DNA from 3 places in the Variovorax sp. LjRoot84 genome. Region 1 is predicted to be linked to each of the others. Evidence: predicted binding sites of a transcription regulator. Region 1 holds the regulator's gene; each other region holds the start of a gene.
The links. The regulator sigma-54, encoded in region 1, starts transcription at its own class of promoters, with help from an activator protein. The targets are predictions, from matches to a motif close to TGGCANGNAANCTGCTTT.

Region 1 (9,710 bases):
GGCCGCCTGGCCATCGAGGCCGGCGAAACCACCGTCGACGCCGGCGCAGGCAGTTTCAATCTCTTCTACCGGCCGGATCCAGCCGTCGCCCTGGCGCGGCGCGCTTATGCGCAAGCCAGCCTGGCCTCGGCCGCCAGCCCGGTGCGAAGCGATGCGGGGACAGTCTTGCCCGTCTGGGAGAGGGTTGCGCAGGTCCAGATCCCCTCCGTGCCGCGCGCACCTGCCGTGCCGGGCGCGCTCGCGCCAGGCCTGTATGTGCACGTGATCGACGGCTTGATCAACCTGTCGAACAAGGGAGGGTCGCAACAATTCTCGGCCGGGCAGTTTGGCTTCACGCCCTCCTTCGTACAACCGCCGGTGGTATTGCCCAACAACCCTGGACTTAAATTCACCCTGCCTCCGGTGCTTTCAATCTCGACCTCGAGCAGCACGGGTTCTGCAAACAGGAGCGCCGCCGTCGATTGCGAAGTGCGCTGACCCCCAAAAAAGAAAAAGCCCCGCCAGGCCGAAGCCTGCGGGGCTTTTTCTTTGCCAGCTTGCGGCGTCGCTCAGGCAGCCGGCTTGGCCGAGAGGCATTCCTTCATGAAGGCCTTGCGCTCGTCGCCTTTCAGCGCCTTGGCCTTGGGGTCGGCATTGCAGCTCTTCATCTTGTCCTGCTGCGTCACTGGCTTGGCCGAGAGGCAGGTCTTCATGAAGGCCTTGCGCTCGTCGCCCTTCTTGTCGCCGGCGTCCTTGTTGCAGGTCGCCATCTTGCTTTGCTGGGCCGTAGGGGCCTTGTCCTGCGCATGCGCGACGCCGATGGAGAGACAGGCGGCCACGGCAAACAGGGAGAGAAGCTTCTTCATGGTGTAGGTGTCCTCGAGGGTGGTTGTGACAGGAGCCCCGGCCGGGGCCGCCCATGCTAACGGCCCGAGGCAACGCCTGGATGACCATGGCCGGCCGGGGCCGGGTTTGCCCCCGGTAAAATCCCGCGATGCTATTGGTCAAACAGGAGCTGCTCGCGGCGCTCGCGAACACGCTCGAATCCTTCTCGCCCGGCGCCGGCGCCAAAGCCGCGTTCGAATCGCCCAAGGTCGCGGCGCATGGCGATTTCGCAAGCACCGCGGCGATGCAACTCGCCAAGCCCCTGGCGCGCAAGCCGCGCGAACTGGCCGAGGACATCAGCGCCGCGCTCCAGGCCACCCCGGCCTTCGCGCAGTGGGTCGATGCCATCGAGATCGCCGGCCCCGGCTTCTTGAACATCCGCCTCAAGACCGCTGCCAAGCAGCAGGTGGTGCGCGAGGTGCTGGCCGCGGGCGAGGCCTTCGGCCGCCAGCCCGCGCGCAGCGATCGCGTGCTGGTCGAGTTCGTCTCCGCCAACCCGACCGGCCCGCTGCATGTGGGCCACGGCCGCCAGGCCGCGCTCGGCGACGCGATCTGCAACCTGCTCGCCTCGCAGGGCGCGCAGGTCTGGCGCGAGTTCTATTACAACGACGCGGGCGTGCAGATCCAGACGCTCGCCACCAGCACCCAGCTGCGCGCCAAGGGCTTCAAGCCCGGCGATGCCGAATGGCCCGAGCAGGCCTACAACGGCGAATACATCGCCGACATCGCCGAGGACTTCAAGGCGAAGAAGACCGTGCGCTCGGACGATCGCGAATACACCGCGAGCGGCGACGTCGACGACATCGACTCGATCCGCCAGTTCGCAGTGGCCTACCTGCGCCACGAGCAGGACCTGGACCTGAAGGCCTTCCAGGTCCGCTTCGACAACTACTACCTCGAATCGAGCCTCTACACCAGCGGGCGGGTCGAGGCGACGGTGAAGCGGCTCATCGAGGCCGGCAAGACCTACGAGCAGGACGGCGCCCTGTGGCTGAAGTCGACCGACTACGGCGACGACAAGGACCGCGTGATGCGCAAGAGCGACGGCAGCTACACCTACTTCGTGCCCGACGTCGCCTATCACATCGCCAAGTGGGAGCGCGGCTTCGGCGAGGTGGTCAACATCCAGGGCACCGACCACCACGGCACGATCGCGCGCGTGCGCGCCGGCCTGCAGGCCGCGAACGTCGGCATCCCGGCCGGCTATCCCGAGTACGTGCTGCACACCATGGTGCGCGTGATGCGCGGCGGCGAAGAGGTCAAGATCAGCAAGCGCGCCGGCAGCTACGTGACGCTGCGCGACCTGATCGAGTGGACCAGCACCGACGCCGTGCGCTTCTTCCTCCTGAGCCGCAAGCCCGACACCGAATACACCTTCGACATCGACCTCGCGCTGGCGCAGAACAACGACAACCCGGTCTACTACGTGCAGTACGCGCATGCGCGCATCTGCTCGGTGCTGGCGGCCTGGGGCGGCGATGCGGCTGCGCTGGCGGATGTCGAGCTCGCGCCGCTGCAAAGCCCGGCTGCGCAGGCGCTGCTGCTGCTGCTGGCCAAGTACCCCGACATGCTCGCGGCCGCGGCCAAGGATTTTGCGCCGCACGACGTCACCTTCTACCTGCGCGAACTGGCTGCCTGCTACCACAGCTACTACGACGCCGAGCGCATCCTGGTGGACGAGGAGCCGGTCAAGCGGGCCCGCCTGTCGCTGGTCGCGGCCACCGCGCAGGTGCTGCACAATGGGCTGGCAATTCTCGGCGTGAGCGCGCCGCGCAAGATGTGATTTCGAACCATGACTAAAAGACAGAGCGGCAACATCGTCATCGGGCTGATCGTCGGCCTGGTGCTGGGGCTGGGCGTGGCGCTGGGCATCGCGGTCTATGTGACCAAGGTGCCGATCCCCTTCATGACCAAGACCCAGCGCGGCGGCCCCGAGCAAGACGAAGCCGAGGCGCGCAAGAACCGCGACTGGGACCCCAACGGCCCGCTCGCCGGCAAGGCAGGCGCCGCCCGCCCGCAGGCACCCGCGACGCCCGCACCGCCCCAGCCCGCCACGGCGGGGGCGCCCACGCCGCCGACCGCGCCGGCGCCCGTGGTGGTGCCACCCGGCGCGCAGCAGCAACAGCCACAGCGCGCCGGACGGCCGCCCCTGCCGGCCGAAGCCAACGCGGTGCCGCCATCGAATGACCCGATCGGCGATCTCGCGCGGGCACGTTCGGGCGCCAGCCCCGGCGCCACCACCGCCGCCGCGGCGCCCAGCGCCAGCACCACCGATCCTTTCATGTATTTCGTCCAGGCCGGCGCCTTCCGCACCCCCGAGGACGCCGAGGCGCAGCGCGCCAAGCTTTCGCTGATGGGCGTGGAAGCGCGCATCACCGAGCGCGAGCAGGCCGGCCGCACCGTCTACCGCGTGCGCGCGGGGCCTTTCAACAAGAAGGAAGATGCGGACCGGCTCAAGGAGCGGCTCGACGGCGGTGGCCTCGAATCCGCCTTGGTGCGCGTCCAGCGCTGAGCCTTCATCCATACTCAAGCTCGCCGGTCCGGGAACTCCGGGCCAGCCGCGGGCTCTGTCAGCCGCACAGGAGAACTTCTTAATATGAAACGTCGTGACTTTTCGCTGGCCGCCACTTCGCTGGGGCTTCTTCCCTTCGCCTCACCCTCGCACGCCCAGACGCTCGCGCCCAAGGCGGGCACCGACTACGCCGTGCTCGACAAGCGCGTGCCGGTCGACGCGCCGGCCGGCAAGGTCGAGGTGATCGAGTTCTTCTGGTACAGCTGCCCGCATTGCAACGCCTTCGAGCCGACGCTCGAGACCTGGATCAAGAAGCTGCCCGCCCACGTGTCTTTCAAGCGCGTGCCGGTCGCCTTCCAGCCCAGCTTCCAGCCGCAGCAGCGGCTCTACTACGCGCTGGAAGCGATGGGCAAGGTCGACGAATACCAGCGTAAGGTGTTCGCCGCGATCCACCAGCAGCGCCAGAACCTCTCGGGCGAGCAGCAGATCATCGACTGGGCCGCCGCCAACGGCCTCGACAAGGCCAAGTTCACCGAGAACTTCAAGTCCTTCAGCGTGGCGAGCAAGATCCAGCGCGCCAAGCAGCTGCAGGAGGCTTACCAGGTGGCCGGCGTGCCCGCGATGGGCATCGCGGGCAGGTGGTATACGGACGGCGAACTCGCGCGCAGCATGGATCGCGCGCTGCAGGTCACCGACTTCCTGGTCGGCGAAGCGCGCAAGAGCGCGTAAAAAAGCGCCTCCCGCCGCTCGTCGCGGCAACCAGCAGGAAGCCCGCTTCGGCGGGCTTTTTCATCCGCCGGCGGAAACCGGATCCATGAGGCCGCATACAATCGCCCAGCAAGTTTCGTGCCTTTTATGACATCGTTACATTCCTCCTCCGTTTCTCGCCACCTTTGTCGCGCTTTCGTATTCGCCTTGGGCGTGGCCGGCCTCGTGTCGGCGGCGCAGGCCGAGAAGGCGGACCGCACCAAGCCGATGAACATCGAGGCCGACGCCATGCGCTACGACGACCTCAAGCAGACCAGCGTCTTCACCGGCAACGTGGTGGTGACTAAGGGCACCATCATCATCCGCGGCATCCGCATCGACGTGCGGCAGGATCCCGAGGGCTACCAGTACGGCATCGTCACGGCCGCGCCCGGCAAGCTGGCCTATTTCAAGCAGAAGCGCGACGCCGGCCCCGACGAGTGGATCGAGGGCGAGTCGGAAGTCATCGAGTACGACAGCCGCGCCGACAACGTGAAGTTCATCCGCCGTGCGGTGATGCGTCGCCTGGTCGGCGCGACACCCAACGACGAAAGCAGCGGACCCTTGATCGTCTACGACCAGAGCAACGACACCTTCACCGTCAACGGCTCGCCGCTGCCGCCCAATGCGGGCGTGGCGACCCAGCCCGGCGGCCGCGTCAAGGCCATCCTCACGCCCAAGGCGGCCGCCTCGGCGCCCGCTGCCGGGTCCGCCAGGCCGGCGGCGCCGGCCGCCTCCGCGCCGGCGTCCGGAACGGGCCTGCGCTCGACCACCACGCTCGGCGGAGAGCAGCGCAAGTGAGCGGCGGCAACGAAGTCCTGGGCAGCCGCCTCGAGGCGCGCGGCCTGCAGAAGAGCTACGGCAGCCGCAAGGTCGTCAAGGACGTCTCGCTCGGCGTGCAAAAGGGCGAGGTGGTCGGCCTGCTGGGGCCCAACGGCGCGGGCAAGACCACCTCCTTCTACATGATCGTCGGGCTGGTTCGGGCGGATGCGGGCGAGATCAGCATCGACGGCGAACCGATCGCGCACATGCCGATCCACCGCCGCGCCCGCATGGGCTTGAGCTACCTGCCGCAGGAAGCGTCGATCTTCCGCAAGCTCACGGTCGAGGAGAACGTGCGCGCCGTGCTCGAGCTGCAGCGCGAACTCGACGACGCGGGCCGGCCGGTGCCGCTGTCGAAGCAGCGCATCGAGGAACGCCTCGGCGAACTGCTGCACGACCTGCGCGTCGACCATCTGCGCGATTCGCCCGCGCTGGCGCTGTCGGGCGGCGAGCGCCGCCGAGTCGAGATCGCGCGGGCGCTGGCCACGCAGCCGCGCTTCATCCTGCTGGACGAGCCCTTCGCGGGCATCGACCCGATCGCGGTGATCGAGATCCAGCGAATCATCAGTTTCCTGAAGGAACGCGGCATCGGCGTGCTCATCACCGACCACAACGTGCGCGAGACGCTGGGCATCTGCGATCACGCCTTCATCATCAGCGACGGGCATGTGCTGGCACAAGGCACGCCTTCGGAGATCGTCGACAACGCCGAGGTACGACGCGTGTACCTGGGCGAGCATTTCCGGATGTAGGGGACCGTACTTCGATGAAGCAAGGGCTCTCGCTTCGCGTTTCCCAGCACCTGGCGCTCACGCCGCAGCTCCAGCAGTCGATCCGGCTGCTGCAGCTCTCCACGCTCGAGTTGAGCCAGGAAGTGGAGCAGATGCTCGACGAGAACCCGTTCCTCGAACGCACGGCCGAAGAGGCGCCGCGCGAGGAGTTCGGTCTCGAGGCGGCCGATGCGCCGGTGCGCGACGAAGACCGCCAGGCCGAGGGCGAGGCTGACTTCGTCCCCGGCTCGGCCGCGGCGCCGGCCGAGGTGGCGGTCGCCGCCAACGGCGATGCCGAAGCGGCTGCGCCCGTCGACAGCGAACCCGACTGGGAGGGCGACGGTACGGTCGACCTCGCGCCCGACGACAGCGAATGGGGCGGCGATGCGCCCGCGCGCGCCAACAACCTCGGCGACGACGAGCGCACCGATGCGACCGAGCTCGCGCGCAGCCAGGAATCGCTGCAGTCCTTCCTGCACCGGCAGGCGCTGTCGCTGCGCCTGAACGAGAACGACTGCGCCGCGCTGCGCTTCCTGATCGAATCGCTCAACGACGACGGCTACCTCGAGGATTCGCTGCCGGCGCTGGCCTCGGGCCTCGCGGGCGACGACAACGACCAGTTCGACGAACTGGTGCATCACTTCCAGGTCGCGCTGGGCCTGCTGCAGAGTTTGGAGCCGGCCGGCGTCGGCGCCCGCAGCCTCGGCGAATGCCTGACCATCCAGCTGCGCCAGCTGGCGAGCGCCAAGGAGAGCGAGGAGGAGGCCCAGGTGCGCAAGACCGCCATCGCGATCTGCAAGCAGCCGATGGAGCTGCTCGCGCGGCGCGACTTCAAGCGCCTGGCCACGCTCACGCGCAGCAACGAGGACGAGGTGCGCGCCGCACTGCAGCTGATCGCCAGGCTCGAGCCCAAGCCGGGGCGCCGCTTCGTCGACGTCGAGCGCAACATCGTCGTGCCCGACGTGATCGTCACGCGCATCGGCCACGGCACCAACGCGAGGTTCCGCGTCATGCTCAATCCCGAGGTCATGCCGCGGCTGCGCGTGCACGACATCTATGCCGGCGCGCTCAAGCAGCACAAGGGCGAGGGCAGCCAGGCGCTGTCGCAGCGGCTGCAGGAAGCGCGCTGGTTCATCAAGAACATCCAGCAACGCTTCGACACCATCCTCAGGGTCTCCAACGCGATCGTCGAGCGGCAGAAGAGCTACTTCGTGCACGGCGAGCTCGCGATGCGGCCGCTGGTGCTGCGCGAGATCGCCGACGAGCTGGGCCTGCACGAATCCACCATCAGCCGCGTGACCACCGCCAAATACATGGCCACGCCCTACGGCACCGTCGAGCTCAAGTACTTCTTCGGCTCGGCGCTCGGCACCGAAACCGGCGGCAACGCCTCCAGCACCGCGGTGCGCGCGCTGATCAAGCAGTTCGTGAGCGCCGAGGACGTGAGGAAGCCGCTGTCCGACAGCCAGGTGTCCGAGATGCTCAAGGAGCAGGGCATCGAGTGCGCGCGCCGCACGGTGGCCAAGTACCGCGAGGCACTGCGCATCGCGCCTGCGAATCTGCGCAAGGCACTCTAGCGATGAGTCGCCGTCCGAGTCCGCTCCCAAGCTGGATTCGCCTCGGCCTGGCCTTGATGGCGGTGCTTCTTCTTTCCAGCGGCTGCGCGATGCTGCCGGCCGAATTCGAGCGCACGCCGTCCAAGGCGATGCCCTTGTCCACCGGAACCGTGCTGGGCCGCATCGCCAAGGCCTCGCAGCCGGATGCGGACTTGAGCGGCTTCCGGCTCATGCCCAGCGGCGACTTCGCGCTCAACACGCGGCTCGAGCTCGCGCGCCGCGCCGAGCGCACGCTCGACGTCCAGTACTACCAGATCGACAACGACGAGACCGGCCGCTACCTGCTGCGCACGCTGCGCGACGCGGCCCAGCGCGGCGTGCGCGTGCGGCTCCTGATGGACGATCTCTACACCGCGGGCGAGGACGAGCTGCTGCTCGCGCTGGCCGCCACGCCCAACCTCGAGCTGCGGCTCTTCAACCCGTTTCCGGCCGGGCGCGGCAGCATGCTCAGGCGCTTCTCGGCCTCGCTCTTCGACTTCAGCCGCGTCAACCGGCGCATGCACAACAAGCTCTTCATCGCCGACGGCGCGATGGCGGTAGCCGGCGGGCGCAACATCGGCAACCCGTACTTCACGCAGACGGCCGGCGCGAACTTCATCGACCTCGACACCTTCGTCGCCGGCGCTCTGATCCCGCGCCTTTCCAGCCTGTTCGACCTGTACTGGAACAGCGAGCACGTGCGGCCGATCGAAACCGTGGTCGCGCCCACGCTCGCGCGGGAGGCACGGCAGCGGCGCTTCGAGGAGCTGACTGCACCGGCCACCACCCCGGCACCGCGTCCGCCGGCGCCCAACGACCTGCTGGGCTACAGCCCGATCGTCGAGAACCTCAACGCCGGCAAGCTCGACCTCATCTGGACCACCGCCGAGGCGTATGCCGATTCGCCCGAGCGCGTGATCGGCAAACAGGTCACTTACGGCGGCGTGCCGCTGCTCGACGTCGACAGCGTGCGCTACAACGTGGTCGAGCAGATGCGGCGCGGGCGTTCCGACGTGACGCTGGTGTCGCCCTACCTGATCCCCGGCAAGGAGGGGCTGGAGGTGCTGCGCGAGATCCGCCGGCGTGGCATGAAGATCAGCGTGGTCACCAACTCGCTGGCCGCCACCGACGAGCCCGTGGTCCACACCGGCTACCGCCGCTACCGGGCCGACATGCTGCGGCTCGGCGCCGAGATCCACGAGCTGAGTTCGGTGCGCACGCGGCGCAGCGTGCGCCTGGGCCTGTTCGGCACGCAGATCGGACGCCTGCACGCCAAGTCGGCCGTGATCGACGGGCGCACGCTCTTCGTCGGCTCGATGAATTTCGACCCGCGCTCGGAAGTGCACAACACCGAGATCGGCCTCTTCATCTTCAGCCGCGAGATGGCGCAGCAGGTGCTGAAGCTGGTCGAGGTGCTCAAGCAGCAGGGCGCCTACAAGGTGCGCTTCGCGCCCGGCACCGAGAAAATGGAATGGGTGAGCGAGGAGGCCGGCGTCGAACAGGTGCTCACCAGCGAGCCCGATGCGGGCTTCTGGGACCACCTGATGCTGGAACTGCTGGCGCCGCTGGCGCCGGAGAGCCTGCTCTAGATCTAGACCTCATCAGTAGCGATAGCGGTCATGACGGTCATGGTGGTCATGGCGGTCATGGCGGTCATGGCGGTCATGGCGGTCATGGCGGTAGTGATGGCGATGACCGTGCCGGTACTCGTCGCGGTATTCATGGCGGTAGAAGTGCCGCGGCGGCGGGCGCTGGTAGTCATACACGGGAGCCGGACGGTAGTGCCGCGGCGGCGGGTCGTAGTAGACCGGCGCCGGGGCATAGTGGACCGGGCTGGCAATGCCGACGGCGACCCCTGGCACATGGATGCCCACCGACACGGCCAGGTCCCTGGCGCTGGCGGACGTGGCGCCCAGCACGGCCGCGGCGGAGAAGGCGCCGGCGGCGATCCACTTGAAGAAACGGGTGTGCGCGATGTTCATGAAGAAACTCCTGAAGGCATGAAGTGCCGTTGGGGTCATTGCACCCGGCCCGCGTAAAGCAGGACCCGCCTGCTCTGTGAAGCTTGTTGCTGAATGTTGCAGCGCGGACGTACAGCGCAGGAGCGGGACTTACCACATAAAATGCATTTTTGTGGGGTAAGGAATCCATGCCTGTCCAGCACGCCCTGTACCGCATGCATGAGCTGGCTTTCCGCACGCAGTACGCCGAGCTCAAGGAACGCACTGCGTCTGCGGGCCGCCTTCTTCAAGGAACGCCCGGGAGCCTTCAGTTGCGCCGGGGGACAGGCTATGCCTACTGGTATCGGGTCTTCTATCCGGCGCCTGGCAAGAAGGCCGAGCAGATCGTCTGCAAAGACGGGGACACCGCGGCACTCGACGAAGTGTCCCGCGAGATCGA
Region 2 (9,710 bases), 3.6 Mb from region 1:
GCCTTCGGTCTGATCCCGGTCTCGCTGACCGCCTGGATGATGGAAGCCGTGCCCGACGCGCAGGAGGCCGGGCAGGCGCTGCTGGTGAGCGGATTCCAGGTCGCCATCGCGTCGGGCGCGCTGATCGGTGGCGTGACGGTCGACGGCTACGGCATCTCGAGCACCATGCTCCTGAGCGCCGCGCTGGTGCTGGTGGCCACGGCCGTGGTCGCCATGCTGGGCCGCGGGCCGCGGCCGGAGGTACGGTCAGCGGCTTGACGGCGAGGGCGCCGCCTCCCGCGGCGTCACTCGACTTCCGCGATCAGCTCGATTTCGACGCAGGCACCCATCGGGATCTGCGCCACGCCGAAGGCGCTGCGCGCATGCGCGCCTTTCTCGGGGCCGAAGACCTCGGCGAAGAATTCGCTGGCGCCATTGGTCACCAGGTGCTGCTCGGTGAAAGTGCCGACCGAGTTGACCAGGCTCATCACCTTGACGATGCGCTTGACCTTGTTCAGGTCGCCGATGGCGGCCTGCAGCGTGCCGAGCAGGTCGATCGCGATCGCGCGCGCAGCCTGCTTGCCTTCTTCGGTGCCGAGCGTCGCGCCGAGTTGGCCGACCCAGGGCTTGCCGTCCTTCTTGGCGATATGGCCGGAGAGGAACACCAGCTTGCCGGTCTGCACATAGGGCACATAGGCGGCGGCGGGGGCCGAGACCGGCGGCAGCGTGATGTCGAGGCTGGAAAGTTTGTCGTAAACACTCATGAAGGATCCTCGTCTTGTTGGGATTGCGATTGAGATTGAGATTGCGATTGTGATTGCGTCTGTGTTTGTGTCTGCGCTTGCGACAGCGCCGCTTGCTGCGCCTCGGCCCGCAGCTCTTCGAGCGGCTGCACCGTGACGCCGACGTCGAGCGTGTGGCGCGCGCCGCCGTGCAGCACGCCGCGCATCGGCGAAACGTCGGAATAGTCGCGGCCGATGGCCAGCGCCACGTAGTCCTCGCCGGGTTGGCGGCCGTTGGTCGGATCGAATTCGGCCCAGTCGCCGGGTCCGTCGGCGCCGGGCAGGTAGACCGAGACCCAGGCATGCGAGGCATCGGCGCCGACCAGCCGCGGGCGGCCGGGCGGCGGCTGCGTCAACAGGTAGCCGCTCACGTAGCGCGCCGGCAGGCCCAGCGTGCGGAAGCAGGCGATCATGATGTGGGCGAAGTCCTGGCACACGCCATGGCGCTGCGCCAGCGCCTCGATCGCCGGCGTGCTGATCTCGGTGCTCTCGGTGTCGTAGACGAAGTCGCGATACATGCGCAGCGTGAGGTCCATGGCCGCGTCGAACACCGGACGGCCGGGCGCGAAGCTGGGCCGCGCGTAGGCGGCGAAGTCGTCGTGCCGCGGCACGTAGCGCGAAGCGAAGACGAATTCGGAGGCCGGATCGAAGGGCAGATCCTTGGCGTAGCGGAAGCGCTCGCGCACCTCTTCCCAGGGCAGCTCGAGCGAGGCCGCCGGCGACAGCACCGGCGGGCCGGTCTCGACCACGCTCTCGGCCGTGACCACCAGTTCCTCGTGCGTCGAATCGAGCGCGAAGAAAGCGCGCGTGTTGCCGTAGACGTCGGGCGACTCGCCGCGCTGCGCGGGCTCGGGGCTGATCGCCAGCGCATGGCTCACCAGTCGCTGCGAGCCGGTGGCCAACGGCTTCAGGTGCGCGAGATGCTGCGCGGTCTCGACCGGCGGCGTGTACGCATAACGCGTTTCGTGGGTGACGTGGAGCAACATGATCAGGCACCGACCGAACGCAGCGACTCGGACGTGAGGGTGAAGTAGCGGATGCCGATGGCGTCCGACACATGGTAGGCCGCGGTCTCGCAGTTTTCGAGCACATCCTCGAGCGCGGGATGGCGTCCGTCGAGGCCGGCTTCGCAGAGATGTTCGAGTGTCCACGTGGCCGGAGCGGGCAGCTCGTGCGAGAGGGCGGTGAGCTTGCCCGGCGCGCTGCCCGCCAGCCGTGCGATGCGGCCGCGCAGCGTTTGCGTGACCCAGGCCAGCGAACGCGGGTTGTCGCCGTCCTGCACCAGCAGGTCGACCAGGGTCGCGACATCGCGCCGCTGCTGATAGCGCGCGTGGAAGGTGATGGTGCTGTCGAACAGCGCAACCATGGCCTCGAAGCCGCTCATCTCGTGCACCGAACCGATCTCGAGACCGGCCGCCAGCGAACTGGAGAGAAAGCCGAGCCGCTCGATGTGGCGGCCGATCGAGAGCAGCCGCCAGGCGTCGTCGCGCGTCATGCGATCGGTCTGGGCGCCGGTCATTGCCGCGAGCGCGGCGCTGGTCGATTCGAGCATGCGCAGCGCCCCGGCGCTCGCGTAGCTGCCTTCGCCCTTTTCGCCGGCCTGCTCGGCGGAGCGGCGCAGGAATTCGGCTTCGGCGCGCACGATCTGGTTCCAGTTGTCCTGCGACAGTCGCTCGCGCACCGCGGCCGCGGCCTCGCGCACGCAGCGCAGGCTGTAGCCGACGCTGCCGCCCTTTTCGACGTCGCCCAGCTCCGCGATCAATGCGCGTTCGAACACGCGGCGCGACTTCGGGATGGTCGGCACATCGCGCGGCACCAGCGCATTGCGCAGCGCCAGGCGATGCAGCCAGGCCAGGAGCGCCGGCGAGGACTGGTCTTCGCCGCCGAGCAGGTCGAGCGTGAGCCGCGCGAGGCGCACCGCGTTCTCGGCACGCTCGGTGTAGCGGCCGAGCCAGAACATGTTCTCTGCCGCGCGGCTGGTGACCGGCGCGCGGTGTCGCGCGAGCGAGGCCGGCGTCGCATGCGACTGCAGCAGCGTGGTGCGGTCGACCTCACCGTGGGTCTGCACCCAGACGTCGGCGCTGCTGCCGCCGCGCTGCATCGAGGCGATCTGCGCATCGGCGCCCGCGAGCCGCGCCAGGCCGCCGGGCAGCACCCGCCACGACTTTGCGCCGTCGCTCACCGCGAACACCCGCAGCAGCACCGAGCGCGGCGTGATGTGGCCGGGGCCGAGGTCCTGGGTCCAGGTCGGCATCTGCGACAGCGGCAGGTAGCTCTGCACCGTGTGCTCGTCGCCCTGGCGCACGATGCGCCCGGCCCATTCGTCGAGCGCGCGGCGTCCCATGCGGCTGCCGAGCACGGCGTCGAAGCTGGTGTGGGAATCGTCGCCGGGGTAGGTGGACTTGATCGCGCAGCTGTCGAGCTGCGGCAGCACCGCTTCCATGGCGGCGCGTTCGCCGCACCACCAGGTGGGCAGGGCCGGCAGCCGCAGCTTCTCGCCGATCAGGCGGCGCGCCAGCGCCGGCAGGAAGCCGAGCAGGGCGGGCGACTCCAGGAAAGCCGAGCCCGGCATGTTGGCCACCAGCACGTTGCCGGCGCGGATCGCCTGCAGCAGGCCCGGCACGCCGAGCGTGGAGTCGGGCCGCAGTTCGAGCGGGTCGAGGTACTGGTCGTCGAGCCGCTTGATCAGCCCGTGCACCGGCCGCAGGCCCTGCAGCGTCTTGAGGTAGAGGCGCTGGTCGCGCACCGTGAGGTCGCTGCCTTCGACCAGCGTGACGCCGAGGTAGCGCGAGAGGTAGGCGTGCTCGAAATAGGTTTCGTTGTAGGGCCCGGGCGTGAGCAGCGCGATGTGCGGCGGCTGGCCGGCGGGGCACATGTGCTGCAGGCCTTCCATCATCGCGTGGTAGGTCGCGGCCAGGCGCTGCACGTGCAGCGCTTCGAAGGCCTGCGGAAACTGGCGCGCGATCGCGAGCCGGTTCTCGAGCAGGTAGCCCAGGCCCGAGGGTGCCTGTGTGCGCTGCGACACCACCCACCAGTTGCCGTCGGGTCCGCGCGCCAGGTCGAAGGCGGCGATGTGCAGCCAGGTGTCGCCGGGCGGCTTGACGCCGTGCATCGCGCGCAGGTAGCCCGGATGGCCATGCACCAGCGCGGGCGGCAAGAGGCCCTCGGCCAGCAGCTGCTGCGGCCCGTAGACGTCGGCCATCACGCGGTCAAGCAGGCGCGTGCGCTGCAGCACGCCGGCCTCGATCTGGGCCCAGCTCTCGGGCGAGACGATCAGCGGAAAGAGGTCGAGCGACCAAGGGCGCTGCGGGCCGTCGGCATCGGCGTACACGTTGTAGGTGACGCCGTTGTCGCGGATCTGCCGCTCGAGGCTGACCGCGCGCCGCGGCAGGTCGTTGAAGCCGGTGGCGCCCAGCTGCTCGAAGAAATCGGCCCAGGCGGGCGCCAGCGGCGGGCGCTCGCGCGCAGAGGCCTCTTCAGCATGCACCGCGGGCGGCGCGGACGAAGCCTCGTACAGCGGCGCCGGCTGGGAGGGCCCGCCAACGCGCGGGGCCGCGATCGGCGTCGCGGCCCCGCGCAGCTCGTCGAAGTGGCCCGGCGCTGCCGGCGGGGCGAGCGCCGAGGCCAGCTCGGCGGGCGCTTCCAGCGCCTGGGCGTCGAAAAGGGATTCGTTCAGTGGGTCCAAGATGTGCCGATTGTCACATCGGCGTCATCGCGATGGGGCGGTGGGCGATGACCCCAGGAACTCCGCGGAACCGGCTTTGCCGGGCCGCTGGTGTTGCCCCCTGCAAGGGGGTTGGCGAGAGCGACACGAAGTGCGCGAAGCCTGGGGGTGGGCTCATCCTCGTCTCAAATCCAACGTGAACGGGAACTCGCGGCTTCCAGCAAGTTCGATCGTCGCCGGTGGCGTGCGCAGCAGGCCGGGGGTATGGCCCATGCGCGAGAAGCGCGAATGGCGCCGGCTTTCGGCCTCGTTGGCGTTGACCGGGAAGCTCTCGTAGCTGAGCCCGCCCGGATGCGCGACGAAGTACTGGCAACCGCCGAGCGAGCGCTTCATCCAGGTGTCGACCAGGTCGAAGGTGAGCGGCGCATGGACGCCGATGCTGGGATGCAGCGCCGAGGGTGGATTCCAGGCCTTGTAGCGGATGCCGGCCACGAATTCGCCGACCGTGCCGGTGGGCTGCAGCGGCAGCACCTGGCCGTTGACGGTGACGACGTGGCGGCTTTCGTTGAGGCCGGTCACGCGCACCTCGATGCGTTCGAGCGAGGAGTCGACATAGCGCACCGTGCCGCCGGCCGAGCCTTCCTCGCCCATCACGTGCCAGGGCTCGAGCGCGTTGCGCAGCGACAGCTCCACGCCCATGGCCTGGACCTGGCCCACCAGCGGGAAGCGGAACTCGAAATGCGGCGCGAACCAGTCCGGATCGAAGGCGAAGCCAGCCTGCCGCATCTCGCTGATGACGTCCTCGAAATCCATCTTGACGAAGGTCGGCAAGAGAAAGCGGTCGTGCAGCTCGGTGCCCCAGCGCGTGGCGGGTGCCTTGTAGGGCTCGTCCCAGAAGCGGGCGATGAAGGCGCGCAGGAGCAGCTGCTGCGCGATGCTCATGCGCGCGTGCGGTGGCATCTCGAAGGCGCGCAGCTCCAGCAGGCCGAGGCGGCCGGTGGCGGAGTCGGGCGAGTAGAGCTTGTCGATGCAGAACTCGCTGCGATGCGTGTTGCCGGTGACGTCGACCAGGATGTTGCGCAGCGTGCGATCCACCATCCAGGCCGGCATGTTCTGGCCGTGGATCTCGCGGTTGCGCGCGATTTCCTTGAGCGCGATCTCGAGCTCGTAGAGCTGGTCGTTGCGCGCCTCGTCGACGCGCGGCGCCTGGCTGGTCGGGCCAATGAACATGCCCGAGAACAGATAGCTCAGCGACGGGTGGTTGTGCCAGTAGAGCAAGAGGCTCGCGAGCAGCTCGGGCCGGCGCAGGAAGGGGCTGTCGGCCGGCGTGGCGCCGCCCAGCACGAAGTGGTTGCCGCCGCCGGTGCCGGTGTGGCGGCCGTCGGTCATGAACTTCTCGGCCGACAGGCGCGTCTCGAAGGCCGCGTTGTAGAGGAACTCGGTGTGATCGACCAGCTCGCGCCAGTTGTGCGCGGGATGGATGTTGACCTCGATCACGCCGGGGTCGGGCGTGACCTGCAGCATCTTGAGGCGCGGATCGCGCGGCGGCGGGTAGCCTTCGATCACGATCTGCACGCCCAGCTGCTCGGCCGTGGCTTCGACCGCGGCGACGAGATCGAGGTAATCCTCCAGCCGCGCCAGCGGCGGCATGAACACGTAGAGCACGCCCGAGGCGCTCCCCACCTTCTCGGCCGCCGGCCCGTTGGCGCGGCGCGGGTCGCGCACCTCCACGCACAGCGCGCTGCGCGTGATCCAGTGGGCCGATTCGCCGCGCCGCGGCTCGCGGGTCGTGGTCGGATCGGAGGAGGCCGCGGCAGCGCGTGCCGCCGCCGGGTTGCCGTGCGCGGCCTGGAAGCGCAGCGCGGACGGCGCCTGCTGCGGTACGCCGAAGTCGTAGGGCACGGCGCCCAGATCGACCGGCGCGCCGGCGAGCCCGCCTTCATAGCGCGCACGGAAGAGGGTGGAGGCGGGCAGCGGCGCGCGCGGCGCGGTGGGGTCGCGCTCCACCAGGTAGGGATAGTCGCCCTTGCTTACCCAGGGTTGCGAATCGAGCGGCAGGCGGTAGCCCATCGGCGAATCGCCGGGGACCAGGTACATGCGGTCGTCGCGCAGGAACCAGGGGCCGGTCTTCCAGCCCGGTCCGGCGAGCGCGGGCGCATCGGTGTCGGCGTTCGCGGCCTCGATCGGCAGCATGTAGCCGATCACCGCATCGAGCTTCTGCGTGAACACGCGGCGCAGGCGCACGCGTTCCAGCTCGTCGTCGAGCTTCGAATCGAAGGGGTCGACGTTCACCGGCAGCCGGCGCTCGCGCCAGAGGTAGTAGTAGACGTCTTCGTAGCCGGGCTGCACGAAGCGGTCGGTGAGGCCGAGCTTGTGCGCGAGCGCGCTGGTGAAGCGGCGCGCGTCTTCGCTCGTGTAGTGGGTGGGCGTGCGTTCGTCGGCGAAGAGCTCGGGCTTGTGCCACAGCGGCTGGCCGTCGGCGCGCCAGAAGATCGACAGCGCCCAGCGCGGCAGCTGTTCGCCCGGGTACCACTTGCCCTGGCCGAAATGAAGGAAGCCGCCCTGGCCGTATTCGGCGCGCAGCTTGTGCACGAGCTCGGTCGCGTAGCCGCGCTTGGTCGGGCCGAGCGCATCGGTGTTCCATTCGGGCGCGTCGCGGTCGCTGGTGGCGACGTAGGTCGGCTCGCCGCCCATCGTGAGGCGCACGTCGCCGGCATTCAGGCGCGCGTCGACTGCCTCGCCGAGCGCCAGCACCTCGGCCCATTGATCGTCGGTATAGGGCTTGGTCACGCGCGGCGATTCGTGGATGCGCGTGACCTTCATCTCGTGGGCGAAGTCGACCTCGGCCTCGTCGACCGCGCCTTCGATCGGCGCCGCACTCGAAGGTGTGGGCGTGCAGGCCAGCGGGATGTGGCCTTCGCCGGCCATCAGGCCCGAGGTGGCGTCGAGCCCGATCCAGCCGGCGCCGGGCAGATAGACCTCGCACCAGGCGTGCAGGTCGGTGAAGTCGACCGTGGTGCCGCTGGGGCCGTCGAGCGCCTTCACGTCGGGCGTGAGCTGGATCAGGTAGCCCGAAACGAAGCGCGCCGCCAGGCCGCAATGGCGCAACAGCTGCACCAGCAGCCAGCCCGAATCGCGGCAGGAACCGGAGGCATTGGCCAGCGTCTGCTCGGGCGTCTGCACGCCGGGCTCCATGCGGATCAGGTAGCCGACGTCCTTCTGCACCTGCTGGTTGAGGCCGACGAGGAAGTCGATCGTGCGCTTCGTCTTGCGGTCGATCTTCTCGAGGTAGGCCGCGACCAGCGGCGTGGCAGGGTCGGCCACGAGGTAGGGCGCGAGTTCCTGCGCCTGCGATTCGGTGTACTTGAAAGGGAAGTTCTCGGCCTGCGGCTCGAGGAAGAAGTCGAAGGGGTTGTAGACCGCCATCTCGACCACGAGGTCGACCGTGACCTTGAACCCGCGCGTCTTCTCGGGGAACACCAGCCGCGCCTGGTAGTTCGCGAACGGGTCCTGCTGCCAGTTGATGAAGTGCTGCTCGGGCTCGACGCGCAACGAATACGAGATCACGTTGCTGCGGCAATGCGGCGCGGGGCGCAGGCGGATCACCTGCGGTCCCAATTGCACCGGGCGGTCGTACTTGTAGTGGGTGACGTGGTGGAGAGCGGCGTGGATGGACATTTTTTCTCGGAACGTCGAGGTTGCCTCGGAGTGAGACGCATACTAGCCCACACGGATAGCAATTAGCGCGCCACAGAGAGCGTGTAAGGGAGCGATTGCAGCATGTCATCAGGGATCGTTGCGTGACGCCGGGCGGGGAGCCGCGCGGCCTGGCTTTCTTTGCCACCATGGCCGGCTCGGTGCTGGGCGCTGCGCTGCAATTGCAGCAGGCGGCGCTGTGGCATGGTGGTGTTTACGCCGGGGTGCTGTTGGCCGCGGTCGCCGGCGGGCTGTTGCTGCGGGGATTGCGACGCTCGGTCCTGGCCATGCTGCTGCTCGGCGCGATGGCCGGCGCCGGCCTCGCGGGCTGGCGCGCGACCGCCTATGCGGGTGATGCGCTGGCGCCCGCGCTCGAGGGGCGCGACCTGCAGGTGGGGGGCATCGTTTCGCAGATGCCGCAGCGCGGCGATGGCGCCGTGCGCTTTCTCTTCGACCTCGAATCGGCGCGCTGGGCCGGCGGTGACGACCGCGGCATGCCGCGCGTGACCCCGCGAATGCCAGCGCCGGACCGCGAAACGCTACTGGCACCACGTTGTTCCCTAGAAGCACTGGCCCTGAACTTGCTAAGCTACGCCCAAGGAGATTGGTCGTCCCATGCACAAATTCGACGAGATGTACGAGCAGCTGCCCTACCATGGCGCAGCGGTCCGAAACCACTACAAGCGCTACGACCAATGGCTCGCGAAGCAGCCCGGCGAGGTGATGCGATCGCGGCGCGAGGAGGCGGAAATGATCTTCCGCCGGGTCGGCATCACCTTTGCCGTGTACGGCGCGAAGGACGAGGACGGTTCGGGCACCGAGCGCCTGATCCCCTTCGACCTGCTGCCGCGCATCATTCCCGCGCACGAGTGGGAAAGCATGGAGAAGGGGCTGGTGCAGCGCGTGACCGCGCTCAACCGCTTCATCCACGACGTCTACCACGGGCAGGAGATCGTCAAGGCCGGCGTGGTCCCCTCAGAGCAGATCTTCAACAACGCGCAGTACCGCCCCGAGATGGTGGGCGTGAAGGTGCCCAACGACATCTACTCGCACATCTCCGGCATCGACATCGTGCGCGCGCCGGACGCGGCCGGCAACGGCGAGTACTACGTGCTCGAAGACAACCTGCGGGTTCCCAGCGGCGTGAGCTACATGCTGGAGAACCGCAAGATGATGATGCGGCTCTTCCCCGAGCTGTTCAGCCAGAACCGCGTCGCGCCGGTGGCGCACTATCCCGACCTGCTGCTCGAAACCCTGCGCGCCTCCGCGCCGCCCGCGACCGCCGAGCCCACCGTGGTGGTGCTCACACCCGGCATGTACAACAGCGCCTACTTTGAGCATGCCTTCCTCGCGCAGCAGATGGGCGTGGAGCTGGTCGAAGGGCAGGACCTCTTCGTCAAGGACGACTTCGTCTACATGCGCACCACGCGCGGCCCGCGGCGCGTCGACGTGATCTACCGCCGCGTCGACGACGACTTCCTCGACCCCGAGGTGTTCCGCCCCACGTCGACGCTCGGTTGCGCCGGCCTCATGCGAGCCTACCGCGAGGGCAACGTCGTGATCTGCAATGCGGTCGGCACCGGCGTGGC
Region 3 (9,710 bases), on a different contig from region 1:
ACTTGCGCGCTGCGCGCCGGCTGCGCCGCGAGGTGGATGGCCCAGTCCGACCAGGCCAGCATCAGCGCTGCGGGCGAGAGTCCCCTTGTGAGCTGGGCCAGTCCGGCGTGCAGCGTCCGATCCAGCGCGTCGACTCTGTCGTCCATCTCCATCCTCGAAGTGATTGCCGATGGCGTCGGAGTCTGAGTGCGCGAACGTGCGCCGCGTTTGATCGATGTCAAGGTACCGCAACATCGGACGTTCGAAGATGGTTGTGTTGCGTTGCGTTGGAATGGAAGATCCATGAATATCGGAACCATCCTCGTCCACCTGGACCACACGGAGCGGTGTGCCGCGCGCGTCGAGCTCGCCGCGCGCCTGGCCCGCGCGCACGGCAGCCATCTGGTCGGGCTCGTGCCGACGGGCCTTCGCGATGGCACTGCGCCGATGGATGCGGATCTGATGCGCGGCACCGAATTCATTGCGGCTGTCGCTGACGGCCTGCGCCTGCGTGCGGAAGCGACGGCCCATGTCTTCAGGGATCTGGTGCGCGGGCCAGGGTCGTTGCCGTACGACGTGCGGCTGGTCGACGGCGAGCCCGTGGATGCGACTGTTCGTCATGGCCACGCCAGCGATCTGCTCATCGTGGGGCAGGTCGACCACGCCAAGGTAGACCACAACAAGACCGCAGACATGGTGGCGCGTGATCTGCCCGAGCAGGTCGTCTTGCACTCAGGGCGGCCCGTGCTCATCGTTCCTTGCGCCGGTCATTTTCAGGAGGTGGGCAAGAACGTTCTCGTCGCCTGGGACGGCACGCGGGAGGCGGCCATGGCATTGCGCGACGCGCTACCGCTGTTTGCCGAATCGGCGCAGGTCACGCTGGTGTCGTTGCGCAAGGAAGGTGATGCGGAAGTGGCCGCCAAGCGCTGCATTCCAGAGACCATCGCCTGGCTTCGGCGGCACGGCGTTGAGGCGAAGGCCGAGCAGTACATGACCACCATCGGCTTCGCCGATACCCTTCTGTCGTGCGCATCAAGCATGAACATTGATCTGATGGTGATGGGCGCCTATGGGCACACCCGCCTGCGGGAACTCGTGCTCGGTGGTGTCACCCGCGAGATCCTTGCACGCATGAACGTGCCGGTCCTGATGGCGCATTGAAGCCCGCGGGGGCTGGAGTCGCTGGTGTGCCGTGATGTCACGGTCACTGGCGCCCCGACTGCTCAAGCATGTAGCAATGCAGCGGGAAAACCCGCAGCTCGCCGACCCCATCCGGCACATCGGCAGGCTCATCGAGCGGTTTGCGACATGGCATGGACATTGCCCTCGATCAACGTGGAGGACGCGGCCAACAGGCCGTGTTCGACCCGCGATCAACCCTTGAGGAGACCACCCCATGCAACTGAAACTCTTGACCGTTCTCGTGTCCGCCGCTCTGGCTGCCACGGCGTCCCACGCCGTCGTGACAGACAAGATGATCGATAACGAAGCCACCGCCACCGGCGATGTCTTGACCTGGGGCCTGAACACCCAGGGCCAGCGCTATTCGCCGCTCAAGCAGGTGAATGTCACCACCGTCGGCAAGCTCGCGCCGGTGTGGGCGTTCTCCTTCGGCGGCGAGAAGCAGCGCGGGCAGGAGTCCCAGCCGGTCCTGCACAACGGCAAGATGTTCGTCACCGCGTCGTACTCTCGCCTTTTCGCGCTCGATGCAACCACCGGCCAGAAGCTGTGGAAGTACGAGCACCGGTTGCCCGAAGGCATCATGCCCTGCTGCGATGTCGTCAACCGCGGTGCCGCGCTGTACGGCAACCTGGTGATCTTCGCCACGCTCGATGCGCAACTCGTGGCGCTCGACCAGGACACGGGCAACGTGGTCTGGAAGGAAAAGATCGACGACTACAAGGCCGGCTATTCGGCCACCGCCGCACCGATCATCGCCAACGGCTTGATCCTCACCGGTGTGTCCGGCGGCGAGTTCGGCGTGGTCGGCCGCGTCGAGGCCCGCAACGCCAAGACCGGACAGCTGGTCTGGACGCGCCCCACCGTCGAGGGTCACATGGGCTACGTCTACGACTCCGATGGCAACGCCAAGGAAAACGGCATCTCCGGCACCACCAACCAGAGCTGGCCGGGCGACCTGTGGAAGACCGGCGGCGCAGCCACCTGGCTTGGCGGCACCTACGACAGCAAGACCGGCCTCGCCTATTTCGGCACCGGCAACCCCGCGCCGTGGAACAGCCACCTGCGCCAGGGCGACAACCTGTTCTCCTGCGCCACCGTGGCCATCGACGTGAAGACCGGCCAGATCAAGTGGCACTACCAGGCCACGCCCAACGACAGCTGGGACTTCGACGGCGTGAACGAGTTCGTGACCTTCGACCTGGACGGCAAACGCGTGGGCGGCAAGGCGGATCGCAACGGCTTCTTCTACGTGAACGACGCGACCACCGGCAAGCTGATCAACGCATTTCCGTTCGTCAGGAAGATCACCTGGGCGAGCAGCATCGACTTGAAGACCGGCCGTCCCAACTTCATCGCCGACAACCGGCCTGGTGATCCGACCGCGAGCGCGGAAGGCAAGAAGGGCAGCCCGGTGTTCGCTGCGCCGGGCTTCCTCGGCGGCAAGAACCAGATGCCGATGGCTTACAGCCCCGACACGAAGATGTTCTACGTGCCCGCCAACGAATGGGGCATGGACATCTGGAACGAACCCGTTGCCTACAAGAAGGGCGCGGCCTACCTTGGCGCCGGCTTCACGATCAAGCCGCTCAACGACGACTACATCGGCGCGCTGCGCGCGGTCGACCCGAAGACCGGCAGGATCGTCTGGGAGGTGAAGAACGGCGCGCCGCTGTGGGGCGGTGTGCTGACCACCGGCGGCAACCTCGTGTTCTGGGGCACGCCCGAAGGCTATCTGAAGGCGGCCGATGCCAAGACCGGCAAGGTGGTGTGGCAGTTCCAGACCGGCTCCGGCGTGGTAGCGCCGCCGGTCACCTGGCAGCAGGGCGGCGAGCAGTACGTGAGCGTGGTCTCCGGCTGGGGCGGCGCCGTGCCCCTGTGGGGCGGTGAGGTGGCCAAGAAGGTGAACCTGCTCGAACAGGGCGGGATGGTATGGGTGTTCAAGATTCCCAAGACCACCAGTGCTGCGAGCGCGGCGAAGACCAACGTTGTCGGAGACTGAGATGAAAGACACGACGCGGCGCATCTTCATCACTCGAACCCTTGCAAGCGGCTGTGCCATGCTTGCATCCTCCGCCGTCACGCAAGCCGCACCGGCGCGCGTCGACGAGGCCGACGAGACGGCCCAGGCCCTCGGCTACAAGCACGACACCGCCAAGGTGGACAAGAAGCGCTTTCCCAAGCACAGCGCCACGCAGCGTTGCACGAACTGCTCCTTCTTCCAGGGCGGTGCCTCCGACGAATGGGGCGGCTGCGCGATGTTCGGGCGCAAGCAGATCGCAGGTCCCGGCTGGTGCAGCGCGTGGGCGCCCAAGCCCGGCTGAAAAACTTGTCGCGCGTTCCTGTTTTTCGTCCATGTTACGGGAACACGCCTGCATGTCATGAGACACGCCGTTGGCATCGGCGGCCACCCCATGGTTCGGTGGCGCGCCCGCCAAGGGGGGATGGGGGCGAGGTCGATCGGGGCGAGGTCGATCGGCGCGAAGACGCAGGCGACCAGCGCCTTCGCGGTGGCGTCCTGCTGGAGGATCGGCCGCCCCGGGAAGCTGCGCATCCCGTTCGCCGACGATCACCGGCGGCGGAAAGCGCAGCGGCTCGCGACGGTCGCCATCACCCGGGCCTCGCCGCACATCACTCCTGGCCGGGCCTCAGCCCCAGCCGTTCGACGATGCGCTGCTGCGCCGCGAAGGATTCGCGCATGCTGCGGCCATAGTCCGCGCTGCCCAGGTAGGCGATCTCCTGGTCGTACCTGGCCAGCTCCGCAATGTGCCGAGGGTCGAACAACGCCGTCTTGAACGCATCGTGCAGCGTGCGCAGCACGGAGGCCGGCAGGCCGCGCGGACCGGCCAGGCCGTAAGGCGACATCGCGACGATGCCGTGGCCCAGCTCGTCCAGGGTCGGCACGTTCGGCCAGCGCCGGGTGCGCGCCGCGCCGAAGGTCGCCAGCAAACGCAGGCGGCCCGAGTCGACATAGGGAGCGAAACCGTTGGAGTTGACGCCCGCCATCACCTGGTCCGAGGCCACCGCCACCATCTGCTCGGCGGTTCCCTTGTAGGGAACATGGATGTAGCTCAGACCGTGTCGCGCGAACAAGCCGTCCAGCACGACATGCGGTGTCGTGCCGATGCCGTTGGTGGCGATGCTCAGTTCGCCGGGGTGCGCGGCGGCATGGCCCAGCAGGTCGTCGACGCTGCGCAAGGCGCTCGCCGCAGGCACGACCAGTCCGAAGGTCACGCCGCTGATCTGCAGGATGGGCGTGGTGTCGCGGATAGGATCCCAGGCGACCTTCTGCGTGTGCGGCGCGCGGAACACCGGCTGCGGCATCTGCGCCAGGGTGTAGCCATCGGGCGGCGCCTGCTGCAGCACCGGCATCGCCAGCGTGCCGCCGGCGCCGCCGCGGTTTTCGATCAGGATCCTCTGACCCAGCTGTCGGCCGGCAAGGTCGGCCAGCAGGCGCAGCGTGACGTCAGTGGCACCGCCCGCCGGCCATGGCACCCACAGCGAGATGGGGCGCTGCGGAAACGAGGTATCGCTGCCGGGCTGGGCATGAACCCAGGGCGCGGCGCTCGCTGCCGCTGTGGCCGCTGCGGAGAACAGGACGCGACGTCGCGAGATCATGCCGCCCCCCGCTGCGCCAGGGTGCCGAAGCCGCGCTGCGGCTCGTAGCCCCGGCACGCCAGCGTGAAGCACAGCAGCAACGTGGCCAGGACGATCAGCGGCGCGATCCCGGGATCCTTGCCATAGAGCGCGAAGCGGATCCACTCGACGGCGTGCGTGAACGGGTTGAGCTGCGCTGCGCGCCACACCCACGTCGCGCCCGACTCTTCCAGCTTCCACAGCGGGTACAGCGCAGTCGACAGGAAGTACATCGGGAAGATGACGAAGTTCATCGCGCCGGCGAAGTTCTCGAGCTGTTGCACGTGCACCGACAGCAGCAACCCCAGCGACGCAAGCATCAGTGCGGCGGCGAGCGTGGCACCGAGCGCGTGCAGCAGCGACCGCGCCTCCATCGGCAGCGTCGTGCCCAGCAAGGCGGCCACAGCCACGAAGGCCAGCACCTGCACCAGGCTCAGCAGCGCGGCCGCGACCAGCTTGCACAGCAGCAGCCACCAGCGGGGCAGGGGCGCCGTGAGCAACAGTCGCATCAGACCCATCTCGCGGTCGTAGACCATCGCCAGCGACGACTGCATGCCATTGAACAGCAGCACCATGCCGACAAGCCCGGGAGCGATATACAGGTCGTAGGGAATGTAAGTGTCGTACGGCTCGACGATGGCGACTCCGAACACGTTGCGAAAGCCAGCTGCAAACACCGCCAGCCACAGCACCGGGCGCACCAGCGCCGAGACCAGCCGCGCCCTCTGCCGCGCGAACCTGATCAGCTCGCGCAGCACGATGGCGCGCATGGCTTGCAGCGCATGCGCGGCGCAAGCGCGTGCCGCGCGCGACTCAGTCATCGACGACCACCGTGTGCGGCACGCGGCCGACGGGCAGCGTCTTCAGCGCCTTGGCGCTGGTGGTGTCGACCACCGTCATGTCGTCCGACAGGCCATTGACCACGAACAGGCGCGAGCCGTCGCGGTTCAGTCCGAGACCCCAGGCACGCTTGCCGACGAGCACCAGCTGGTTCGTCTTGCGCGTGGCCGCGTCGACGAAGGCCACGTGGTTGGCGCGGCCGAGGCCCACGTACATCGTCTTGCCGTCGCGCGACAGCGTGAGCCCGACCGGTGTGATGTCGTCGGCGCGCATGCCTTTCACTTCGAAGGAGATGGTGGCCACCACCGCCAGGTCGCGGACCGAGATGACGCTGACACTGCTGCCGAGCTCGTTGCTGACCCACAGCTCGCTGCCGTCGGCCGAAAACGCGAAGCGCCGCGGGCGCTTGCCCACCGCGATATTCTTGACGATCTTCAGCGTGGCGGTGTCGACCACGTGCACCAGGTTCGCGACTTCCGAGCTCACGTAGACGCGCTTGCCGTCGGCGGCGACCTTGACGCCCTCGGGCTCCTTGCCGAGCGGCACGCTCGTGACCTGCTTCTTCGCGACAAGGTCGAAGACGTTGAGCGCGCCGTCCTCCTCGGCCGACACATAGGCGGTGCGGCCATCGGGCGACAGGTCGAAGACCTCGGGGTCGTCGCCGAGCGGCACGCTGCCGACCGAGCGGCGGCTCGCCAGGTCGATGATGTCGGCGCGGCCGGAATCGCTGCACGCGACCATCAGCTGCGTGTTGGCGCGAAGCCGCTGCATGTGGCGTGGGCGCTTGCAGGTCGGGATGGTGCCCACCACGGCGAGCGTCTTCAGTTCGACCATCGTGATCGCATGGTCCTTCTCGCTGGAGATGTAGGCAAGCCCGCTGTCCTTGGCATGGACGGTGGGGGCGCTCAGCATGGCCGCGAGCAGCAGCATCGGGAACAGGAAGAGGGGTTTCATGGCTTGATGCGCTGGCGGCTCAGCGGGTGGCATTGAGGAAGGCTGCCTCGAGCGTCGGCCCGCCGAGAGCCGCGGTGACTGCGGCCGGTGTTCCCTCGGCCAGCAACTCGCCACGGTGCAGCACCAGCACGCGGTCGGCGCCTTCGGCCTCGGACACCAAGTGGGTGGCCCACAGGACCGTCACGCCGCGCTCGCGCACCTCTTGGTGCAGGCCACCGATGAGGTCGCGGCGGGACTTCGGATCGAGGCCGACGGTGGCCTCGTCCATCAACAGGAGTTCGGGCCGGTGCAGCAGCGCGCGCACCAGTTCGACCTTGCGCCGGCTGCCGCCCGAGAGTTCTCGCACGCGCCGCCCCAGGTCGGCCACGAGGCCGAAGCGCGCCGCCTCGAAGGCGATGCGCTCGGCGGCCGCTGCGCGCGGCAGGCCCTGCAGGTCGGCGTGGAACTGCAGGTTGCGCGCGACGCTCAGGTCGAGGTCGAGCGACTGCTGCTGGAACACCACGCCGATGTGCGCCAGCGCGCGTCGCGCGTCGTTGCGCATCGACAGGCCTGCCACTTCCACATCGCCCGCATCGGCCGCGAACAGGCCTGTGAGCACCTGGAACAGCGTCGACTTGCCGGCCCCGTTGGGCCCGAGGATGACCGCGAAGCTGCCGCGTGCGATCGAGACGCTCAGCGCATTGAGCGCCACTCGCGCGCCGTAGCGCTGGGTGAGCTGGTGGACTTTCAGCATGGCGCGGCCTGCGAAGCCGAGAGCGCGCGCGAATTCTCGTCGCTGCGGTAGATCAGCCCGGCCTGCCTCGCCGCGCCCGGAACGAAGCGCAAGGGCTGCACCGGCATGCCGCATTGCCCGGCGTGCGCGCGCTCGGTGTCCGCATCGGCCAGCATCGCATCGATGCGCCCGCGGTGTTCGCTCTTCGGGCACACCGGGTCGGTGGCCGCGGCATCGCCCGTCACCAGGAAGGCCTGGCAGCGGCAGCCACCGAAGTCGTGGTCCTTTTCGTCGCAGTCGCCGCAGGTGCTGCTCATCCACGACTGGCCGCGGTAGCGGTTGAACGCGTCGCTCTCGTACCAGGCCTCGCGCACCGAGGTACGGCGCAGGTCGGGGAACGCGATGCCGGGCAGCATGCGCGCGCTGTGGCATGGCAGTGCGCTGCCGTCGGGCGCCACCACCATGAACAGCGAGCCCCAGCCGGCCATGCAGGGCTTGGGCTTGGCGTCGGCATAGTCGGGCGAGACCCACAGCACCTTCATGCGGCCGTCGAGGCGCTCGCGGTGCGCCATGACGACCGCCTCGGCGTCGCGCAGCTCGTCGACGGTCGGCATCAGGGCCGCGCGGTTCTGCCAGGCCCAGCCGTAGTACTGCGTGTTGGCGAGTTCGAGGTAGTCGGCGCCCATGCGCTCGGCCATGTCGATGATTCGGCTCACGTGCGGCAGGTTGAAACGGTGCATGACGCAGTTCAGCACCATCGGGTATCCCTGCGCCTTGATGATCGCGGCGACCTTCGACTTCAGTTCGAAGGTGCGGGTCGAGCTGATGAAGTCGTTGAGTTCGCGCGTCGAGTCCTGGAACGAGAGCTGGATGTGGTCGAGCCCGGCCGACTTCAGTGCCTTCGCGCGCGCCTCGGTGAGGCCGACGCCCGAGGTGATGAGGTTGGTATAGAAGCCGAGCTGGCGCGCATGTGCGACCAGCTCTTCGAGGTCGTCGCGCAGCAAGGGCTCGCCACCCGAGAAGCCGAGCTGCACGGCGCCAAGCGCACGCGCCTCGCCGAGCACGCGCTTCCAGATCGCGGTGTCCAGCTCGCTGTCATGCCGGGCGTAGTCAACCGGGTTGGAACAGAACACGCAATGCAGCGGGCAGCGGTAGGTCAGCTCCGCCAGCAGCCACATGGGAGGCCGGGTCGTGGTGCTGTTGGCGGCGGCTTGCATCGTCGCCTCTATTGCAGCCAGCCGCGCTGCCTGGCCTGGCTGAGAAACGCGCAGACGTCGTCGGCGAGCCCGGGCTGTCCGAACGCGAGTTCGAGCTCCGCCACGATCTGGTCCACCGAGCGGCAACCGTCGCAGCGCCGCAGGATCTCGGCGGCTGGCGTGTTGAGCCTGACCATGCCTTCCGGATAGAGCAGCACCCAGCTGTCCTGCGCCGGCTCGAACTGCAGCCGGAACATTGTCGCCACGTTGGGCCTGGCGTTCATGGCCGCGACTCCAGCGACAGGTCGTCGGGGTAGGCGCGCTCGATGGCGTCGAGCATCGACCACAGGATGTCCAGCTTGAACTGCAGGATGGCTATCGCGCGCTCCTGGCGCGCGCGCGTGCTGCACCAGCGCCGCGCCACTTCGAGCCCGTGCTCGACATCGCGCGTGGCGAGCGGGATGCGATGGCGAAAGTAGGCGAGGCCATCCGCTTCGATCCATGGGTACAGCGTCGGCCAGCCCGCCAGCCGGTCGGCGTGGATCTTCGGCGCGAACATCTCGGTCAACGACGAGATCGCCGCCTCTTCCCACGGCCTGCTGCGCGCGAAGTTCACATAGGCGTCGACGGCGAAGCGCACGCCTGCCTGGACATGGCGATGCGACCAGAGGTCTTCGCGGCGCAGGCCGACGGCCTCGCCGAGACGGCTCCAGGCCTCGATGCCGCCCGCATTGCCGCCGCCGAAGTCGCCGCGGCCATCGTGGTCGAGGATGCGTTCGATCCAGCGCCGGCGCTCCGCACGGTCGGCGCAGTTGGCCAGCACCGCCGCATCCTTCTGCGGAATGTTGACCTGATAGTAGAAGCGATTCGCCACCCATCCCCGAACCTGGAACGGCCGCAGTTCGCCACGGTTCAGGCGCTTGTTGAACGGGTGGTGGATGTGATAGTCCTTCTCGCAGTCGCGAAGCCTGGCCTCGAAGGCCGAAGCGCTCCACGGCTCCCGTGCGTCGCCCTGATCGGCGGCCGGCGGGGCGCTCTGAAACAGTTCGGTATTCACAGCGTGATCTCCATTCCGTCGTAGGACACCTCGATGCCGTGCGCCTCCAGCACGCGGCGCTGCGGGCTGCCTTCGTCGAGGATCGGGTTGCTGTTGTTGATGTGGATGAGCACCTTGCGTCGTGCGGTCGTGGCCCGCATCACGTCGACCATGCCGG

Region 2: the regulator sigma-54 is predicted to act here: its motif matches at 8,159-8,176, upstream of ACSQ9I_RS11235 (DUF2126 domain-containing protein).
Region 3: the regulator sigma-54 is predicted to act here: its motif matches at 1,289-1,306, upstream of ACSQ9I_RS35535 (PQQ-dependent methanol/ethanol family dehydrogenase).

What each region holds. Positions count from the first base shown of each region.
Region 1 covers NZ_CAXUTE020000001.1:5,723,909-5,733,618, reverse strand. The annotation lists gene ACSQ9I_RS28285 (hypothetical protein) at 1-477, shown strand, start outside; gene ACSQ9I_RS28280 (PsiF family protein) at 549-845, opposite strand; gene argS (arginine--tRNA ligase) at 974-2,647, shown strand; gene ACSQ9I_RS28270 (SPOR domain-containing protein) at 2,657-3,376, shown strand; gene ACSQ9I_RS28265 (thiol:disulfide interchange protein DsbA/DsbL) at 3,461-4,105, shown strand; gene lptA (lipopolysaccharide transport periplasmic protein LptA) at 4,232-4,924, shown strand; gene lptB (LPS export ABC transporter ATP-binding protein) at 4,921-5,697, shown strand; gene ACSQ9I_RS28250 (RNA polymerase factor sigma-54) at 5,712-7,292, shown strand; gene ACSQ9I_RS28245 (phospholipase D family protein) at 7,295-8,899, shown strand; gene ACSQ9I_RS28240 (hypothetical protein) at 8,912-9,292, opposite strand; gene ACSQ9I_RS28235 (GSU2403 family nucleotidyltransferase fold protein) at 9,487-9,710, shown strand, end outside.
Region 2 covers NZ_CAXUTE020000001.1:2,167,763-2,177,472, forward strand. The annotation lists gene ACSQ9I_RS11215 (MFS transporter) at 1-258, shown strand, start outside; gene ACSQ9I_RS11220 (RidA family protein) at 285-743, opposite strand; gene ACSQ9I_RS11225 (transglutaminase family protein) at 740-1,747, opposite strand; gene ACSQ9I_RS11230 (circularly permuted type 2 ATP-grasp protein) at 1,750-4,446, opposite strand; gene ACSQ9I_RS11235 (DUF2126 domain-containing protein) at 4,600-8,103, opposite strand; gene ACSQ9I_RS11240 (circularly permuted type 2 ATP-grasp protein) at 8,737-9,710, shown strand, end outside.
Region 3 covers NZ_CAXUTE020000002.1:1,008,190-1,017,899, reverse strand. The annotation lists gene ACSQ9I_RS35545 (PHA/PHB synthase family protein) at 1-146, opposite strand, end outside; gene ACSQ9I_RS35540 (universal stress protein) at 283-1,140, shown strand; gene ACSQ9I_RS35535 (PQQ-dependent methanol/ethanol family dehydrogenase) at 1,376-3,160, shown strand; gene ACSQ9I_RS35530 (high-potential iron-sulfur protein) at 3,162-3,482, shown strand; gene ACSQ9I_RS35525 (tripartite tricarboxylate transporter substrate binding protein) at 3,790-4,776, opposite strand; gene ACSQ9I_RS35520 (ABC transporter permease) at 4,773-5,615, opposite strand; gene ACSQ9I_RS35515 (PQQ-dependent catabolism-associated beta-propeller protein) at 5,608-6,588, opposite strand; gene ACSQ9I_RS35510 (ATP-binding cassette domain-containing protein) at 6,608-7,321, opposite strand; gene pqqE (pyrroloquinoline quinone biosynthesis protein PqqE) at 7,315-8,517, opposite strand; gene pqqD (pyrroloquinoline quinone biosynthesis peptide chaperone PqqD) at 8,526-8,780, opposite strand; gene pqqC (pyrroloquinoline-quinone synthase PqqC) at 8,777-9,553, opposite strand; gene pqqB (pyrroloquinoline quinone biosynthesis protein PqqB) at 9,550-9,710, opposite strand, start outside.